One region of the Arthrobacter sp. AOP29-A2-19 genome, then DNA from elsewhere that is predicted to be linked to it. Evidence: riboswitches for the same ligand, from Rfam matches in the RefSeq annotation. Region 1 holds a riboswitch; each other region holds the start of a gene.
The links. A riboswitch is a leader RNA that binds a small molecule or an ion and turns the genes downstream of it on or off. The one in region 1 is predicted to bind S-adenosylmethionine.
Positions count from the first base shown of each region.

Region 2: linked by a shared signal. The riboswitch ahead of AC3ZJJ_RS14005 (substrate-binding domain-containing protein) and the one ahead of AC3ZJJ_RS14685 (ABC transporter ATP-binding protein) in region 1 are both predicted to bind S-adenosylmethionine.
Region 3: linked by a shared signal. The riboswitch ahead of AC3ZJJ_RS15970 (flavin reductase family protein) and the one ahead of AC3ZJJ_RS14685 (ABC transporter ATP-binding protein) in region 1 are both predicted to bind S-adenosylmethionine.
Region 4: linked by a shared signal. The riboswitch ahead of AC3ZJJ_RS09510 (bifunctional o-acetylhomoserine/o-acetylserine sulfhydrylase) and the one ahead of AC3ZJJ_RS14685 (ABC transporter ATP-binding protein) in region 1 are both predicted to bind S-adenosylmethionine.

Region 1 covers NZ_CM176894.1:3,189,288-3,193,489, reverse strand. The annotation lists gene AC3ZJJ_RS14690 (aliphatic sulfonate ABC transporter substrate-binding protein) at 1-711, opposite strand, end outside; gene AC3ZJJ_RS14685 (ABC transporter ATP-binding protein) at 788-1,618, opposite strand; SAM riboswitch class I at 1,624-1,713, opposite strand; gene fmdA (formamidase) at 1,923-3,179, opposite strand; gene AC3ZJJ_RS14675 (FmdB family zinc ribbon protein) at 3,258-3,545, opposite strand; gene AC3ZJJ_RS14670 (AmiS/UreI family transporter) at 3,579-4,202, opposite strand.
Region 2 covers NZ_CM176894.1:3,037,834-3,042,035, reverse strand. The annotation lists gene AC3ZJJ_RS14015 (ZIP family metal transporter) at 42-797, opposite strand; gene AC3ZJJ_RS14010 (hypothetical protein) at 967-1,245, opposite strand; SAM riboswitch class I at 1,521-1,617, shown strand; gene AC3ZJJ_RS14005 (substrate-binding domain-containing protein) at 1,710-2,801, shown strand; gene AC3ZJJ_RS14000 (sugar ABC transporter ATP-binding protein) at 2,785-4,202, shown strand, end outside.
Region 3 covers NZ_CM176894.1:3,454,865-3,459,066, forward strand. The annotation lists gene rpsF (30S ribosomal protein S6) at 1-205, shown strand, start outside; gene AC3ZJJ_RS15955 (single-stranded DNA-binding protein) at 248-844, shown strand; gene rpsR (30S ribosomal protein S18) at 908-1,147, shown strand; gene rplI (50S ribosomal protein L9) at 1,163-1,615, shown strand; SAM riboswitch class IV at 1,774-1,889, shown strand; gene AC3ZJJ_RS15970 (flavin reductase family protein) at 1,940-2,446, shown strand; gene AC3ZJJ_RS15975 (hypothetical protein) at 2,504-2,950, opposite strand; gene AC3ZJJ_RS15980 (DUF1801 domain-containing protein) at 2,981-3,424, opposite strand; gene dnaB (replicative DNA helicase) at 3,930-4,202, shown strand, end outside.
Region 4 covers NZ_CM176894.1:2,041,188-2,045,389, reverse strand. The annotation lists gene tpx (thiol peroxidase) at 1-292, shown strand, start outside; gene AC3ZJJ_RS09520 (CPBP family intramembrane glutamic endopeptidase) at 333-1,139, shown strand; gene AC3ZJJ_RS09515 (VOC family protein) at 1,217-1,858, opposite strand; SAM riboswitch class IV at 2,009-2,127, shown strand; gene AC3ZJJ_RS09510 (bifunctional o-acetylhomoserine/o-acetylserine sulfhydrylase) at 2,199-3,542, shown strand; gene metX (homoserine O-acetyltransferase MetX) at 3,611-4,202, shown strand, end outside.

The DNA.
Region 1 (4,202 bases):
CTCCGCGATGAAGCTCTCCGTGGCGTTGAGGAAGCCGTAGGTGTTGAAGGCCAGGTTCCGGTAGAGCAGCGTGGCGCCGGCCTGCTCGGCGCCGGCCATGATCGGGTCCAGTCCGCTCCAGGCGTCCACGGATCCGTTTTCGAGGGCGGCGCGGCCGTCGGCGTGCTGGAGGTTTTGGACCGTGACGTCGTTGATGGACAGCCCGGCCTCCTCCAGTGACTGCACCAGGAAGAAGTATGGATCCGTGCCCTTGGTGGCGGCGACCTGCTTGCCCTTCAGGTCTGCGACGGACTTGATCGAAGAACCCTTGGGCACCACTAGCGCCGCCCACTCCGGCCGCGAGTAGAGGCTGATGACCTTGATCGGCGAACCGTTGGAGCGGGCCAGCAGCGCGGCCGAACCGGCGGTTGAACCCACCTGGATGGCGTCCGCCCGGAGCGCCTCGTTGGCCTTGTTGGACCCGGCCGACTGGACCCAGTTCACGGTGACGCCCCGGTCCTTGAGGGTCGCCTCGAGCCAGCCCTTCTCCTTGATGACCAGGCTGAGCGGGTTGTAGGTCGCGAAGTCGATGTTCAGGGTCTCGGCGGCTCCCCCCGCCTCGGAGCCGGAGCCCTCGCCGGCGCAGGCGGTCAGGAGGGCGGCGGCGGCGCCGGCCGCGCCGAGGCCCAGGAAGCGGCGGCGGGAGACGGGGGACAGGGTGGTGCGGATCATGGTGTGTCCAATCTGGTGGGGCCGCCGGGGGCGCGCGTCGGCGTCGGCGGGATGTTCGGGGACGAGGCGTGGGGCTCTAGCGGCGGTGGGAGTCGACGCCGAGGCTCTCCAGCAGTGAGGAGCGCAGGCGGGCCAGTTCGGCGGAGGCGCGGTCCCGGGGGCGCTCGCCGGGGACCTCGAGGACCTGCGTGATGCCCGCCCCCTGGATTCCGGGAACGCTGCCTAGGACGACGACCCGGTCCGCGAGCTGGAGCGCCTCGTCGACGTCGTGCGTCACCAACAGCACGGTGGAGGGGTGGGCGTGGTGGATGTCCAGCAGCAGGTCCTGCATCTTGAGCCTGGTCAGCGCGTCCAGGGCGCCGAACGGCTCGTCCAGCAGCAGGACGCCCGGCCGCCGGGCCAGGGCGCGGGCCAGCGACGCCCGCTGCGCCATGCCGCCGGAGATTTCGCGCGGCCGGTGGTCGGAGTAGTGCGAGAGCTCGACGAGGTCCAGCAGTTCCGCGACGCGTTCCGCGGCCTCCGCCTTGGGCGTCCCGCGGGGCAGGCCGAGGGCGACGTTCCGCCGGACCGATTGCCACGGGAGCAGCCGGGGCTCCTGGAAGGCGACGGCGGAACGGTCGTCGAGTCCGTCGACGGCACGTCCGCCGATGGAGACCTCGCCGCTGGTGGGCCGGTCGAGGCCGGCCACTGCCCGGAGCAACGTCGACTTGCCGCAACCGCTGGGGCCCAGAACGGCGAGGACCTCGCCGGCCGCGACGTCGAAGTCGATGGAATCCAAGATGGTGCGGCGCTCGGATCCCTCGCCGAAGGCGCGGCTGAGGCCCGTGAAGGAAACGGCAAACGCGGAGCCCGGTTCCCCGGCTGGCGCCGCGCCGGCGCGTGCGCCCGGCGCAATTGTGGTGGTCATGCTCATCTCCATCGGTACTGGCGGTAGCACCGGCCCCCGAGGGGTGGTTGCTGCGGCGTCGTCGAGCCAGATCTCTCGGCCGCTCGGGATGGTAATGAGTCAACTAAACGGCATGCGCGGGCCGTGGGCAAGTTTTCGAGCATGGGTGACATATTCGACGTAACACGGCGATGGGCCCAGGAATCGAAGAAGCTTCGACCGTGCGCTGGCATGCTGCCGGTTTTCGCGGCCGGCACCGCACGCGACAAGGTGCCGCCCGCCGTCGTTCACCGACCGCGGGCGGCACCTTGCCGCCGATGCCGGGTTAGGTGTTTGCCGAGCGCGGAGCGCCCATGCCCGGGTCGATCCGGTGTGGGCCCGCCGCGGAGGGCCGTACGTCGAAGTGGAACATCGCGGTGGGCAGGTAGACGGTCGAACAGGAGTTCGGGATGTCCACGACGCCGGAGAGCCGCCCCTCGATCGGGGCCGACCCGAGCAGGAGGTAGGCCTGCTCGCGGCTGTAGCCGAACTTCGTCAGGTAGTCGATCGCGTGCAGGCACGCCCTCTGGTAGGACAGGTGCGAGTCCAGGTACTTCTGCTCGCCGTCGAGGGTGACCGACGTCCCGGAGAAGGCCAGCCATTCGCTGTAACGGGGGTCCACGCGGCCGGGCATAAAGATGGCGTTCTCACTGACCCCGTAGGTCTCCATGCCGCCCTTGATCACGTCGACGCGCAGGTCCAGGAAGCCGCCCATCTCGATCGCGCCGCAGAAGGTGATCTCGCCGTCGCCCTGCGAGAAGTGCAGGTCGCCCATGGACAGGTTGGCCCCGTCGACGAACACCGGATAGAAGACCCGCGTTCCCTTGGAGAAGTTCTTGATGTCCTGGTTTCCGCCGTTCTCCCGGGGAGGCGCGGTGCGCGCGGCCTCGGCGCCGACCCGCTCCCACTCCCCGCGCGCCAGTCCGCCCAGGACCGCGTGCTCCCCCTCGGGCGGCAGGGCCAGGGGAGGGACCCGGTTCGGGTCGGTTGCGATGAGGTCGCCCTCCCGCTTGTTCCACTTGGCCAGCAGTTCCGCGGACGGTGCGGTGCCCATCAGCCCGGGGTGGATCAGTCCCTCGTAGGACACCTCGGGGACGTGCCGCGAGGTGGCCACCTGTCCGGTGAAGTCCCAGATGGCCTTGTACGCATCGGGGAACTGGTCCGTCAGGAAGCCGCCACCGTTGTTGCGGGAAAAGATCCCGGTGTAGCCCCAGCCTTGGCCGGCCAGCGGGCCCGAGTCCTCCTGGGGGATGGGTCCGACGTCGAGGATGTCCACCACCAGCAGGTCGCCCGGTTTCGCGCCCTCAACGGCGAAGGGGCCGCTGAGCTTGTGCACGGTCAGCAGCGGGGCATTGAGGATGTCGTCGGCGGAGTCGTCGTTGACGATCGCGCCGTCGAACCACTCGCGGCAGTCGACGCGGAACGAGTCGCCGGGTTTGACGGTGGCGACCGGAGGGATCTCCGGGTGCCACCGGTTGTGTCCGACCTTCTCCTGCTCCTCGAACTTCTTGCTGGAATCGAGGCGGAAAATGACTTCAGGCATGGCGCTTTTCTCCTTCACGATCGGGTGGAACTGGTGTCCGGGCCCCCCGTGGGGAAGGCCCGCTGGGGCATGCCGCCGTCAGTCACGCGGCAGCTTTCGGTGGAGCGGGTTGGTGGTGGTGCGCGTGGCGGGACGCCGGCCGCGCCCGGGCAGCGAGGACACAACCTCGGGCTCGTGGGCGCTGCACAGCGTGGATTCGACGAGTCCGAACGCGGAGCCGCCCGCGATGGACAGGCGGGCGGCGGAGATTCGCCGCCGCGCGGGCGCTCCGCATTCCGGGCAGGGGACGTCCTCGGGGACCGAGCCCATCGGATAGTTCCCCTCGAGTGTTGTTCCCTCGGGACAGCGGAACTCGTACAGGGGCATCGGCGCTCCTAACTCTTGTGGTGGGCGTGGGTGTCAGGCGTGCGCGGCCGCCGCCGACTCCCGTTGGACGGACGCGCGCCGGCCCAGGAACCAGGCGATGGCGAGCGCGGCGATGCCCCCAACGGCCATCACCACGGCGTTGGCGGGAGTGGACACGAAGGTGCCGGACAGCAGCAGGAGGGCCGGAATGGTCGCGGTCAGGTGCGCCACGATGATCGTGAACCAGCCCGTGGTCTCCGTCAGCGAGTCCTTGCCCAGCGCCAGCAGCAGGAAGAAGAGGAACCACAGGACGGCCCAAATGATCCAGACGACCCCAAACACCGGGTCGTTGGAGACGGTGAAACTGATGGCCCCGTAGGTCACCGCGCATGCCGCGACGAAGAGCGAAAACCAGCCCAACCCCTCGCCCGGCAGGCCGAACATCTGGTTCAGCGCCACATAGAGGTAGGTGAAGCCGAAGAGGTACAGCCCGGAGGCGCCGAGGATGGTCGCCGGGTCCCCGCCCGACTGGGCGATGATGATGGTCGGAAAGACCACCTGCATGGTTCCGACGAAGAAGTTGATGATGGCCGCGGACTTGCCGGGCACCTTGCCGATGAGCATCAGGCCGTTGATGAACAACACGGCTCCGACATACAAAAGACCTACGTTACTCAC
Region 2 (4,202 bases), 150 kb from region 1:
AGCTACAGGAGGACAGACGCACACGGAAGAGGTGCCGGGACTCAGCCGCCCGCGTGGTGCAGGGCAAGCGCGGCGACGAAGCCCATGGAGGCCGTCATCCCGGTCATCACATGGTGTTCCTCGAAGGCCTCCGGGATCATCGTGTCCGCGACCATGGCCAGGATCGCGCCGGCGGCCAACGCGTTGATGAACGCGACGAGGGGATCGGGGGCCGTCTGCAGCGCCAGGTAGCCGACAAGGGCGCTGATGCCGGACATCACGGCGATCCCGCCCCACACACCGAAGACGTAGCCGGCCCCGCGGCCCGCCCGCTTCATTCCGGCGGTGCTGGCGAGCCCCTCTGGCACGTTGGAGATGAACACGGCGGTCAGCATGGCGGGGCTCGCCGCGCCCCCGGCCACGATCCCCAGCCCGAGCACCAGCGATTCGGGGATGCCGTCCAGCAGCGCCCCGACGGCGATCGCGGTCCCGCTTCCGGGGTGCTCGTCCTCGCCCGGTTGGAGCGGCCCGGACCGCTTGCGGTGTTTGGCGCCGCGGGCGGCGAGCATCGCGTTGGCCCCGGCGAAGAGGGCGGCGCCGACGATAAACCCGATGACCGTGGCGGACATGCCTCCCGTCGAGACGGCCTCGCCGACCAGTTCGAACGCGAGTGCCGAGATCAGGACCCCCGCGCCGAAAGCCATCACCGTGGAGACCGTTTTGGTGGGGATGCGCCACTTCCACGCGATGGCGCAACCCACGAGCAGCGCCGACCCGCCCAGGGTTCCCGCCACGAGGGCCGTGAGCCAATCGGGCATCATGCCCCGCGCCCAGGGCCGGCCGCCGGGCGATGCGTCGCGGGAGACGCCCGCGCGACGTTGTTATGGGGCCCGCGCACGGGCCACGACGTTTGCGGGGAGGTCATGCCCCATCCTAGGACCGGCCAGGGACCGCTGCTGCCCGGTCAGCCGCCCGGTCGCCTCGCGTTCAACGCACCGAACGACGCCGGAACAGCCGACGCAACCAGCCGTCCGCGCCGAGGTGCCCCTGGAGTTCGCGGGGGCCCGCCGCCTCGTCCGGCAGTCGCCCGTCCTCGCCGTAGAAGATGTGCGAGGTTCCGGGGCCGGGGTTCTGGGCCCCGGCCAGATTCGGCAGGCCCGGGCTGTCGGCCGACGTGTGGACGCCGTGTGGTCCCACCCCCTCCATGTCGCGCAGCGGGTTCTCGCTTGGATGGTCCTGCTTTTTTGTGGAGCCCAGTCGCTTCATCGCACTCACCGGTCCTTCGACGCCGTGGCTTCATTTTAGGATTCGGCCGCGTCATAGGGAATGGATGGTGGACCGTGCGGCCATTAGCAGTCGATGTGCCGCGCAAGCACGAATGTGTCCCACATGTCCCCCCGCGTCCGATCATTACGCCGCCGCGGGCCGGCCGGCACGTGCGCGCGATCCCCAGGTGACGCCCCGTGACCGCATGTTGAGCAAAAGGGACGGACCATGACGACACAATCCGCCGACCCGGGAGCCGTTGGTTCAATTGAAGGACACCATCCAGAGCGGCTGAGAGACCTGGCTCAACGACGCCGCAGCAAGTCCGTGGACTCCATCCACGGATAGTGCTTCGGCCAGGACCGATGGAGATCTCACGATTCCGGCCGTCATCACGGGTGCCCCCTCGCTGCCGTCTGCCGTTTCGCTGATTTCTTCGACATCCACACAGTTGAAGGAACCCCATGCACCCGACCCACGCAGCTCCCACCCCTCGCTCCACGCCGTTGGCGGGCGGACTCCTCAAGTCCATCGGACTGGCCGCCGCGGCCGCGATCATCCTCACCGGCTGCTCGCTGAAGGAACCCGTTGCACCCGCCGGTGCGGCGCCGGCCGCGGGTGCCGCGGCCGCCGCGGCCCCCGCCGCGGACAACGCCGCCGTGGCCGACGCGCCGTCCCTGGAGGGAAAGACCATCGGCATCGCCGCCAAGGACATCGTCCACGACTTCAGCCGGGTCGTGTACGACGAACTCAAGGCCAGCGTCGAGGCGCGCGGCGGCAAGGTGATCGCCACCCAGGCCGAGGCCAAGGACGACAAGCACGTCACCGACGTCGAAAACCTCGTCACCCAGCGCCCCGACGCCATCGTTGTGATTCTTGGCGACGCGCAGACGCTGACCCCGGCGCTGAAGAAGGTGGACGACGCCGGCATCCCGCTCTTCACCATCGACTTCCAGTCCGAATACGGCATCAACAACGTCACCAGCGACAACTGGGTCATTGGCTCCACACTCGCCCGCACGCTCGCGGAGGACATCGATGGCCAGGGCAAGATCCTGGCCTTCAACGGCTTCCCCGGGGTCGCCCCGTGCCGCATCCGCTACAACGAGCTCAAGGTGGTCCTGGAGGACTACCCCGGCATCGAGATCATCCAGCCCGAACTCCAGGACAAGTACGAGGGCACCATCGAGGACGCCAAGAAGCAGATCCAGGACCAGTTGCGCCGACTGCCCGAGGGCGAGATCGACGCCGTCTGGAGCTGCTGGGACATCCCGCTGATCGGCGCCGCCCAGGCGATCGACAGCGCGGGCCGCGACGAAATCAAGCTCTACGGGGTCGATGCCGAGCCCGGCGCGCTGGACCTGATCGCTGATCCCGAGAGCTCTTACACCGGGACGGTGGCCCAGCAGACCAAGGCCATGGCCGCGCAGTCCGCCGCCAACGTGGCCCTGTTCCTGGGCGGTCGCGAGGACGAGGTCACGCGGACCAGCTACCTGTCCCCGGTGTTCATCGACAAGACCAACGTGAACCAGGTGCGCAATGACCTTGGCATCTAACCCACCGCTGCTCGCGATGCGGGCCATCAACAAGACCTTCGGTGCCGCCCGCGTCCTCGCCGACGTCGACCTGACGCTGCGGGCCGGAGAAATCCTGGGCCTGGTCGGCGAGAACGGCGCCGGCAAGTCCACGCTGATCAAGATCCTCACCGGGCTCCACACCGCCGACGAGGGCACCATCGAGCTGGGCGGCGCCGCCGTCCCGGTCTTCAGGCCGGCAGACGCCGAGGCCCTGGGCATCCACGTGATCCACCAGGACCGCCACCTGGCCGCCAAGCTCACCGTCGCGGAGCAACTGTACCTGGGGCAGCGGACACTGGGGCGAGGCTGGATCCGCGCCCGGTCCATCGAGGCCCGGGCCGCCGCCGACATCCTGCGCGTCACCGGTCAGGACATCGACGCGTCGCTCTTGGTGGAGCGGCTCACGGTCGCGCAGCAGCAACTCATCCAGATCACCCGCTCCGTCCTCTCCGAGCCGCGGATCCTGATCCTGGACGAGCCGACCGCGCCGCTGGCCGCCCGCGAGGTCGAGCAGTTGTTCGGCACGTTGCGCCGGCTTCAGGAGCACGGCGTGGGCATCATCTACATCAGCCACTACCTTCAGGAGTTGCACGAGATCACCGACCGCGTGACGGTGCTCCGCAACGGGCGCAATGCCGGCGACGTGGACCTGCGGTCGGGCACGCTCGAGGACGTCGTCGAGCTGATGGTCGGACGCAAGGTCGTCGAGTTCGAGCACGGCCGCGCGCCCCGCCGGCCGCAGTCGGACACGCCGGCCCTGCGCGTGGAGGCGCTGACGGTCCCGCGCGCGCTCGAGTCCCTGGATATCGAGGTACGGGCCGGCGAGGTCGTCGCGATCACCGGGCTGGTGGGCTCCGGCGTCGACGTGGTCGCCGACGCGGTCACCGGAACCGGCCGGCGGCGGGGCGAGGTGGTGCTCAACGGCAAGCCAGTGGGAACCATCGCCGACTTTGTTGCCCACGGCGGCGCCTATGTGCCGTCGAACCGGCGGCGGGACGGCCTTTTTGTGCGCAACACCGTCCAGGAGAACCTCTCCGTCGCCAGCCTGAAGGCCGTCTCCCGGCTTCTCGGATTCATCTCGCCCGCACGGGAGCGCAAGCTCGCCGAGGGACTCGTCAAACAACTCGACATCCGGCCCGCCAACGTGGCCGCCGTGGGCGGAAGCCTGTCCGGCGGGAACCAGCAGAAGGTGGTCCTGGCCAAGTGGCTCGCGACCAAACCCTCCGTGCTGGTCCTCGACCAGCCCACGTCCGGGGTCGACGTCGGCAGCCGCTCGCAGATCTACGAACAGATCCAGGAACTGGTCGACGCCGGCGCCGCGGTCCTCGTCGTCACCGTCGACCTGGAGGAGCTGGTCGGCATCGCCGACCGGACCCTGGT
Region 3 (4,202 bases), 270 kb from region 1:
CGGGACCATCGACAACGTCGACATCTGGGGCCGCCGTCGTCTGGCCTACGAAATCCAGAAGAAGACCGAGGCCATCTACGCCGTCGTCAACTTCACCGCCACCCCGGCGACTTCCGCGGAACTTGACCGCCAGCTGTCTCTCAACGAGACCATCATGCGCACCAAGATCACCCGTCCGGAAGAGCAGAAGGTTTCCGCAGAGTAGTCTGCGGCTCCCTCACGTAGAGACCGACAACAGGAGGCACCAATGGCAGGCGAGACCATCATCACGGTCATCGGTAATCTCACCGGTGACCCGGAACTTCGTTTCACCCCGTCGGGATCGGCGGTGGCGAACTTCACCATCGCTTCCACCCCGCGGACCTTCGACCGCCAGACCAACGAGTGGAAGGACGGCGAAACGCTGTTCCTCCGCGCATCGGTGTGGCGCGAGGCTGCCGAGAATGTCGCCGAGACGCTGACCAAGGGCATGCGAGTAGTCGCCCAGGGTCGGCTGAAGTCGCGTTCCTACGAAACCAAGGAAGGCGAAAAGCGAACCGTCTCCGAGCTTGAGGTCGACGAAATCGGCCCCTCGCTCCGGTACGCCTCCGCCAAGGTCACCCGCACCCAGCGCTCCGGCGGTGGAGGCGGTGGCTTCGGCGGCGGAAACTCCGGCGGATTCGGCGGCGGCAACGCGGGCCAGTCCGGCGGGTTCGGTGGCGGAAACGCCGGGAACTCGGGCGGAAACGCGGGCGGTAACTCCGGTGGAAACTGGAACGCCCCGGCGGAAGACCCGTGGGCCTCGTCGTCCTCCGGCGGCGGTGGCTGGGGCAACAACCCCGGCTCCGACGAACCGCCTTTCTAACAAACATATTCACCATCCCGCAGAACCTTTCTGCGGGCTCCACCAGATCAAAGGAGCTCCACGATGGCTAAGGCTGAACTCCGTAAGCCCAAACCAAAGTCCAACCCCCTTAAGGCCGCTGACGTTAAGGTCATCGACTACAAGGACGTCGCATTGCTGCGCAAGTTCATCTCCGACCGCGGAAAGATCCGTGCGCGTCGCGTCACTGGCGTCACCGTCCAGGAGCAGCGCAAGATCGCCCAGGCCATCAAGAACGCGCGCGAAGTTGCCCTGCTGCCTTACTCCGGCGCTGGCCGCGGCTAAGGAAGGGATACCAACATGGCAAAGCTCATTCTGACCCACGAAGTCACCGGTCTCGGTGCAGCAGGCGACATTGTCGAGGTGAAGAACGGTTACGCCCGTAACTACCTTCTTCCCCGCGGCTTCGCCCTGACCTGGACCAAGGGTGGCGAGAAGCAGGTCGAGTCCATCAAGGCCGGCCGTGCCGCTCGCGCCGTTGCGAACCTGGAGGACGCGCAGCAGCTTGCTGCCTCGCTGTCCGCCAAGCCGGTCAAGGTCACCGTCAAGGCCGGCGCGTCCGGTCGTCTGTTCGGTACCGTCAAGGCCGAGGACATCGCGAAGGCAGTCGAGGCCGCGGGCCTCGGCTCCATCGACAAGCGCAAGGTCGAGATGCCGGAACACATCAAGTCGACCGGCAACTACCAGGCGACCGTGCGACTGCACGAGGACGTATCCGCCACGCTCGACCTTCAGGTCGTCGCGGCAAAGTAGCAATAGTAGCCGAGCACGGCGACGGAACACGTTCCGACGCAGCGCCCGGTAGACCGTGAAAGGGCCCCGCCGCAAGGCGGGGCCCTTTCGCGTTTCCTTGCGAAATGTTGCGCCGGACTTTTGACCTCGTCCAAGGGGGAAGCCTAGCGTTGTAGGTGAATCAAGAGTGCCAACGCGAAGCCCTGGCTAGTTGGACGGCAACCCTCTCAAGGTAGTGGGGTGCTCCAGGTGATGATTCGGCCGCCCGGATACACCGGCGTGGCAAGTACCGCACCCGCGGGCGCATCTCTGGCGCAGCGGTGTGCACTACGCCGAAGGAACGTCATGCCGCTGACAGAAAACCTCCAGCCAGATTCGCTCCGCAAGGCCTTTGCACGCTTTCCCTCGGGCATCGCGGCCCTGTGCGCCATCATCGACGGCAAGCCGCAGGGGATCATCGCGTCGTCCTTCACGGTCGGGGTGTCACTGGATCCGCCGCTGGTGATGTTCGCGGTGCAGAACACGTCCCGCACCTGGCCGATCGTGCGCGCCGCCGGAAGGATTGGCGTCTCGGTTCTGGGAGAGCGTCACGAGGGGGTCTGCCGCCAGATAGCTTCGCGGAGCGGCGACCGCTTTGCGGGGCTCAAACTCGAATCCACCGACGACGGTGCGCTGTTCCTGGACGACGCGGCGCTGTGGCTCGACTGCAGCGTGGAGCAGGAGGTGCCGGCGGGCGACCACCACGTGGTCATCCTGCGCGTGCACGGACACGAGACACACGGTGACGCCAACGAGCCACTGGTCTTCCACGGGTCCGAGTTCCGCAGGCTTCAGGAAGCCGCACTGGTCTAGGTCAATGCCTCCAGGCACACGCAGCCGGGTGCCGGAGCACCGGGTGCGGCGGCCACCCTAGGAGGCGCGGAGAGAGTTCACGAACTTGGTGGCCTCCGCCACGGAAATGCCCGTGTCCCGCCTTACCTTCCGGATCGCCTCCAGCGTCTTCCCCGCCCGGATCAGCTGCACCGTCTCGAGATACTCGGGATCCCCGGACGCCTGCGCGGAGCCACGGGCGGTGGCGGCACGGCTGGCAGACGAGGCTGCGCCCTGTCCGTTCCTGCCCGTGGAGGTGCGGGCCGCCGCTGCCGTGCGGGCCATGGTGGCCTGGCGGATCTTGTCGGCACGCTCCGTCTCCTGCCGCTGTTGTTGTGCCGCCGCCTCGTTGAGCCGTGCGATGTAGAGATCGGCCTCGTTCGTCTGGTTTTGCGGCCTCGACGCGATGGCGGCCACGAGCAACCAGAGCAGCGCCCCGACCACCAACACCGTGACAAGCAACTCCGGCAGGGTCAGTCCAAACATGGTTGTGCTCCTCTGTGGCGCCGTGCGCCGTTAGGTTGAGGGGTGGGCCGCGCCGGCGTTATGGAGGTTGTCCATCACGTGGCGGTAGCCGATCGCCGTCAGTCCGCGCAGGACGTCGAGATCGACGTCCGCGAGCTTGTTCACGTAGAGGCAGGCGGCCCCCACTTTGTGCTTGCCCAAGAGGGGGAGGATCCCCGGGGCGTCGGGGCCGTAGGTCAGTCCGTAGAGGGAGAGGCTGGCCTTGCGCGGCGAAAACCCCACGGCGCAGGCGTCGCCCTCGCGGCCCGAAGCATAGCGGTAGTGGTAGGCGCCGAATCCGATGATGCTTGGTCCCCACAAGATCGCCGGCTGGCCCGTGACGTCCGCCATCATCTCCATCAGGTACTCGGCGTCCGACCGGCGGACCGGGTGTTCGAGGGCGGCAACAAATTCCCGTGGATCCGCGGAACGCGGGGCCGTCTTGACTTCGGTCATGGGCCCAGTATCGCAGTGCCCCACACGGGCAACAAGAACGGCTCGCGCGGGCCGTCGGGGCCAATCCTCGGCGTGTCTGTGGATAACTTGGGGATATGTGGGTAACTAGTCTCACACGTGCCGGTTTACTCGCCAGTAAACATCCAAGTGCCGGGTGAATGTTGGGATAAAAAAACTTTCCTCACAAGGGGTGTGTACAAAGAAGTGCCTAGTCAGAGCGCGATTATTCCTGAAACAAATTTTTCATCCACAGGTTCGTCCCCAGTCTGTGCACACAACACGCCGCTAAACACACAGGTTCTCCACACGGGCTGTGGATAAGTGCCTTGGGTGTGGGCATTTAAGGGTCTATGGTGACAAGGTCTCCGGTCCATATGTGGATACCCGGCAATCCCCCCGCAGCGCTGTGCACAACATTCTCCGGGCGTGGGAAGCCGCTGGGATACTGGAGGAAACAACGGAGCGCACCGCAGGCCGCTCCGCGCTCAGTTGGAAGGTAAGTGCCGTGTCTTTGACGCAAGCGGAGCCCAAGGGATCGAGGGAGTCCGACTTCGGACGCACCCCGCCGCAGGACCTCGTGGCGGAGCAGAGTGTGTTGGGCGGCATGATGCTCTCCAAGGACGCGATCGCGGACTGTGTCGAGGTCCTCCGCGGTGTCGATTTCTACCGGCCCGCGCACGAATCCATCTACGAGTCGATCATCGACCTCTATGGCCGAGGCGAACCGGCCGACGCCGTGACGGTCTCCGACCTGCTGACCAAACGCGGCGAGATCTCC
Region 4 (4,202 bases), 1.1 Mb from region 1:
GCTGGCCGCCGGCCTGGACAACGCGACCGTGGTCTGCGCCTCCGCCGACCTCCCGTTCGCGCTGGGCCGCTTCTGCGGTGCCGAGGGCCTGGAGAACGTCGTCGCGGCATCCACCTTCCGCTCGGACTTCGCCGAGGCCTACGGCGTCAAGATGGTCGACGGCCCGTTGGCCGGCCTCAACGCGCGCTCCGTCGTCGTCTTCGACGCGGACGGGACCGTCCTGCACTCCGAGCTGGTTTCCGACATCACGGTGGAGCCGGACTACGACGCCGCCATCTCCGCGCTGAACTAGCCGGCGTCGGCGGGGGATCCGAGTCGCTACCATCGATGACATGGACAGCACCGGATCCCTTGCCGCGTCCGCGGCCGACCGAGAGGGCGGCCTGCGACCACCCGCGACCCGCCGCTGGCTGCGGATCGAACTCGCGCTGATCCTGGGGCTCTCCCTCGGACAGTCGGCCGTGTACTCCGTAGTCAGCCTGCTGGACAAGCTGAGCCGCGCCCCCCTGGGGGGCCAGACCACCAGCATGAACAACACCCTCAGCGACCGCCCCTACTTCGATCTGACGTACCAGCTGCTGGACATCGTGTTCGCGCTGGTTCCGGTGGCGCTGGTCTTTTTCCTGCTGGCGCATTCCGGGGTCAACGGCTTCCGGGCCATGGGCTTCGACCTCCGCAGGCCCTGGCGGGATGTCGGCTGGGGGGTGGCGCTCTTCGCCGTGATCGGCCTGGGCACGCTGGGGGTCTACGCGGCGGGCCGGGCCTTCGGCCTGACCACGGCGATCGTTCCGTCCGCGCTGGAACCCTACTGGTGGACCATTCCGGTGCTGGTGCTCTCCGCGGTCCGCCACGGTGTCCTGGAGGAAACCGTCGTCGTGGGCTATCTCTTCGACCGCCTTCGGCGCCTCGGCTGGGGTCCGTGGGCCATAGTCCTCGCCAGCGCCGTCCTGCGTGGGAGCTACCACCTCTACCAGGGGTTCGGGCCCTTCGTCGGCAACTTCCTGATGGGCCTGGTCTTCGGCTGGCTCTACCTGCGGTTCAAGCGCGTGATGCCGCTCGTCGTCGCCCACGCCCTGCTGGATACCGCGGGCTTTGTGGGCTACGCGCTGATCGGCACGGCCATCGGCCTGGGCACCTAAGGGACCGGCGCTTAAAGCACCGCGGGCCGGACGCCATTGTCCGGCCCGCGGTGCCCCAAGTGCCCGGGATTCCGTGGTTACAGGGTGACTTCGCCGTTCGGGGTCTCGAAGGTGACGGACATGATGCCCGGCGTGCCGTTGGGGGCCTGCCAGTCGACGTCGACTCCCTCGAGCGGGCTCTGCTCCGGTGTCCCCAGCCATTCGCGCACCCGGTCGCGGGATCCGGCGATGCTGATCCTGGAGATCCGCGCCACCGGCTCTAGCGCCTTGGACGGGTGCAGGTTCTCCGTGCCGTCGTCCCAGCGCAGCATGTAGGGCACTTGGGGGTCGGCGATGAGCCCCTTGATCCCGATCTGCTGCCACGTGAGCTCCTGGCCGTCCGGAAACTTTCGGTTGCCCGGAACGGCGGAACGGCCGAGCCGCTCCTCGAATGGAGCCAGGTCGTCAACGGCGACGCACCAGCCCATCCAGCCGCCGCCCATTTCGGAGCGCGCGCGCACGGCCTGGCCGAAGGGCGCCTTGTCCGACGCCGGGTGCGCGAGCACCTCGACGACCTCCAGGTACTGGTTGTTCAGCAACGGGAAAATGACGTTCCGGGTGCCGAATCGGGGATGGACGCCGCCCTTGACCGACTTGATCCCCAAAGTGTCTTCGATGCGGTCGGCGGTGGCCGCCAACCCATCCTGTCCGCAAGCGTATGAAACGTGGTCCAACCTCATGTGCCCATGATGGCACTTTGTGAGGTGTGTCTCGACTTAGGATCCCCTTACTTGAAGGCGGGTGTCCCCGGGGTGTCGTGGATTCATTCCGCGTCACATTCCCGGGGTGCGGCTTGCGGGGCGGCGGGGCTTCAGCAAAACTGGTTCTCAGGTCATGAGTGCCAGCGCTAAACCCCGGTTTGCTGGCCGGCAACCCTCCACTCGCGGTGGGGTGCCCCGGGTGAAGACCGGGCCCGGCGCCAAGAAGTGGCGCGGGGCAAGCGCGGGTCGGTTCCCGGCGGCGCCACCCTGGTGGCGACTCGCCGCAGGGTCGGCCCCTCGAGAGAAGAGGAGCACCACAATGTCCGCCAACTGGTCCTTTGAGACGCGCCAGATCCACGCCGGCCAAACTCCCGATTCGGCCACCGGGGCGCGCGCCCTGCCGATCTACCAGACGACGTCGTTCGTTTTCCCGAGCTCGGAGAGCGCGGCCGCCCGTTTCGCGCTTCAGGAACTCGCGCCCATCTACACCCGCATCGGCAACCCCACCGCGGAGGCCGTGGAGAACCGGATCGCCGACCTCGAGGGCGGCGTCGGCGCGCTGCTCCTGGCCTCCGGTCAGGCGGCCACGTCCTTCGCCGTCCTCAATGTGGCCGAGGCCGGCGACCACATCGTGGCCAGCCCGAGTCTTTATGGCGGAACGCAGAACCTGTTCAAGCACACCCTTCGCCGGCTGGGCATCGAAACAACTTTCGTGGAGGACCCCGACAACCTCGACCAGTGGCGGGCCGCCGTCCGGCCGAACACCAAGGCCTTCTTCGGCGAGGTGGTCTCCAACCCGCGCCAGGACGTGCTGGACATCGAGGGCGTCGCCACGGTGGCGCACGAGGCCGGCGTCCCGCTCATCGTGGACAACACGCTCTCCACCCCGTACCTGATCCGTCCCATCGAATGGGGCGCGGACATCGTGGTCCACTCGGCCACCAAGTATCTGGGCGGCCACGGCACGGCCATCGCCGGCGTGATCGTGGACTCCGGCAAGTTCGACTTCGCCGGGGATCCCGAGCGTTTCCCGACCTTCAACACCCCCGACGAGTCCTACAACGGACTGGTGTTCGCCCGCGACCTGGGCGTCGGTGGGATCCTCGGGGCCAACCTGGCCTACATCCTCAAGGCGCGCGTCCAGCTCCTGCGCGACCTCGGCTCGGCCGTCGCACCGCTCAACGCGTTCCTGATCGCCCAGGGGCTCGAGACGCTCAGCCTGCGCGTGGAACGCCACGTCTCCAACGCGCAGCGGGTGGCCGAGTGGCTCGAGGCCCGCCCGGAGGTGCGCTCCGTGGCCTTCGCGGGCCTGCCCTCCAGCCCGTGGTTCGAGCGCGGCCGCAAGTACGGTCCGCGCGGGACCGGCGCCGTCGTCGCGTTCGATCTCGCGGGCGGGGCGGAGGCGGGCCAGGCATTCGTCGACGCGCTGGAGCTGCACTCCAACGTCGCGAACATCGGCGACGTCCGCTCGCTCGTCATCCACCCGGCGTCCACGACCCACGCGCAGTTGGGCGAGGCCGAGCAGATCGCCGCCGGGGTCACGCCGGGACTGGTGCGGCTCTCGGTCGGGCTGGAGCACATCGACGACATCATCGGCGACCTCGCGGCCGGATTCGACGTGGTCCGCAGCGCCGCGCCGACGGACCTGCAGGCGGCTCGGTGAGCGTCGACTTCAACACGACGTCGGAGCGCTCCGCTCCGGACGCCGTCGGTCCGCGGACCGACGGCGTCCTGCGGACCCTGCGCACCGGCGCCTTCCACTTCGAGACCGGTGGCTGGCTCCCCGAGCTCGCCATCGGGTACGAGACGTGGGGCAGGCTGAACGCCGACGCCTCCAACGCAGTCCTGCTGCAGCACGCCCTCACCGGAGACACGCACGTGGCGCGCGGCGACGCCGCGGAGCCCGGCTGGTGGGACGGTTTTGTGGGTCCCGGCAAAACGCTGGACACCAACAGGTACTTTGTTGTCGCCGCCAACATGGTCGGCGGGTGCTACGGCACCACCGGACCCGCCTCCCCGGATCCCGACGGCAGGCCGTGGGGATCGCGCTTCCCGTTCACCACCGTGCGGGACTCCGTGCGCGCGGAGGCGCGGTTGGCCGACGCCTTGGGCGTCGCGCGCTGGCACAGCGTCCTCGGCGGCTCGCTGGGCGGGGCGCGCGCGCTCGAGTGGGCCGCGGAGTTCCCGGACCGGGTCGGGGCCTGCGTGGTCATTGCCGCGGCGGCCGAGGCGAGCGCCGAGCAGATCGCGTTCGCCCAGGCGCAGACCGCGGCCATCCGGTTGGACCCGGCGTTCTCCGGCGGCGACTACTACGGCGCCACCG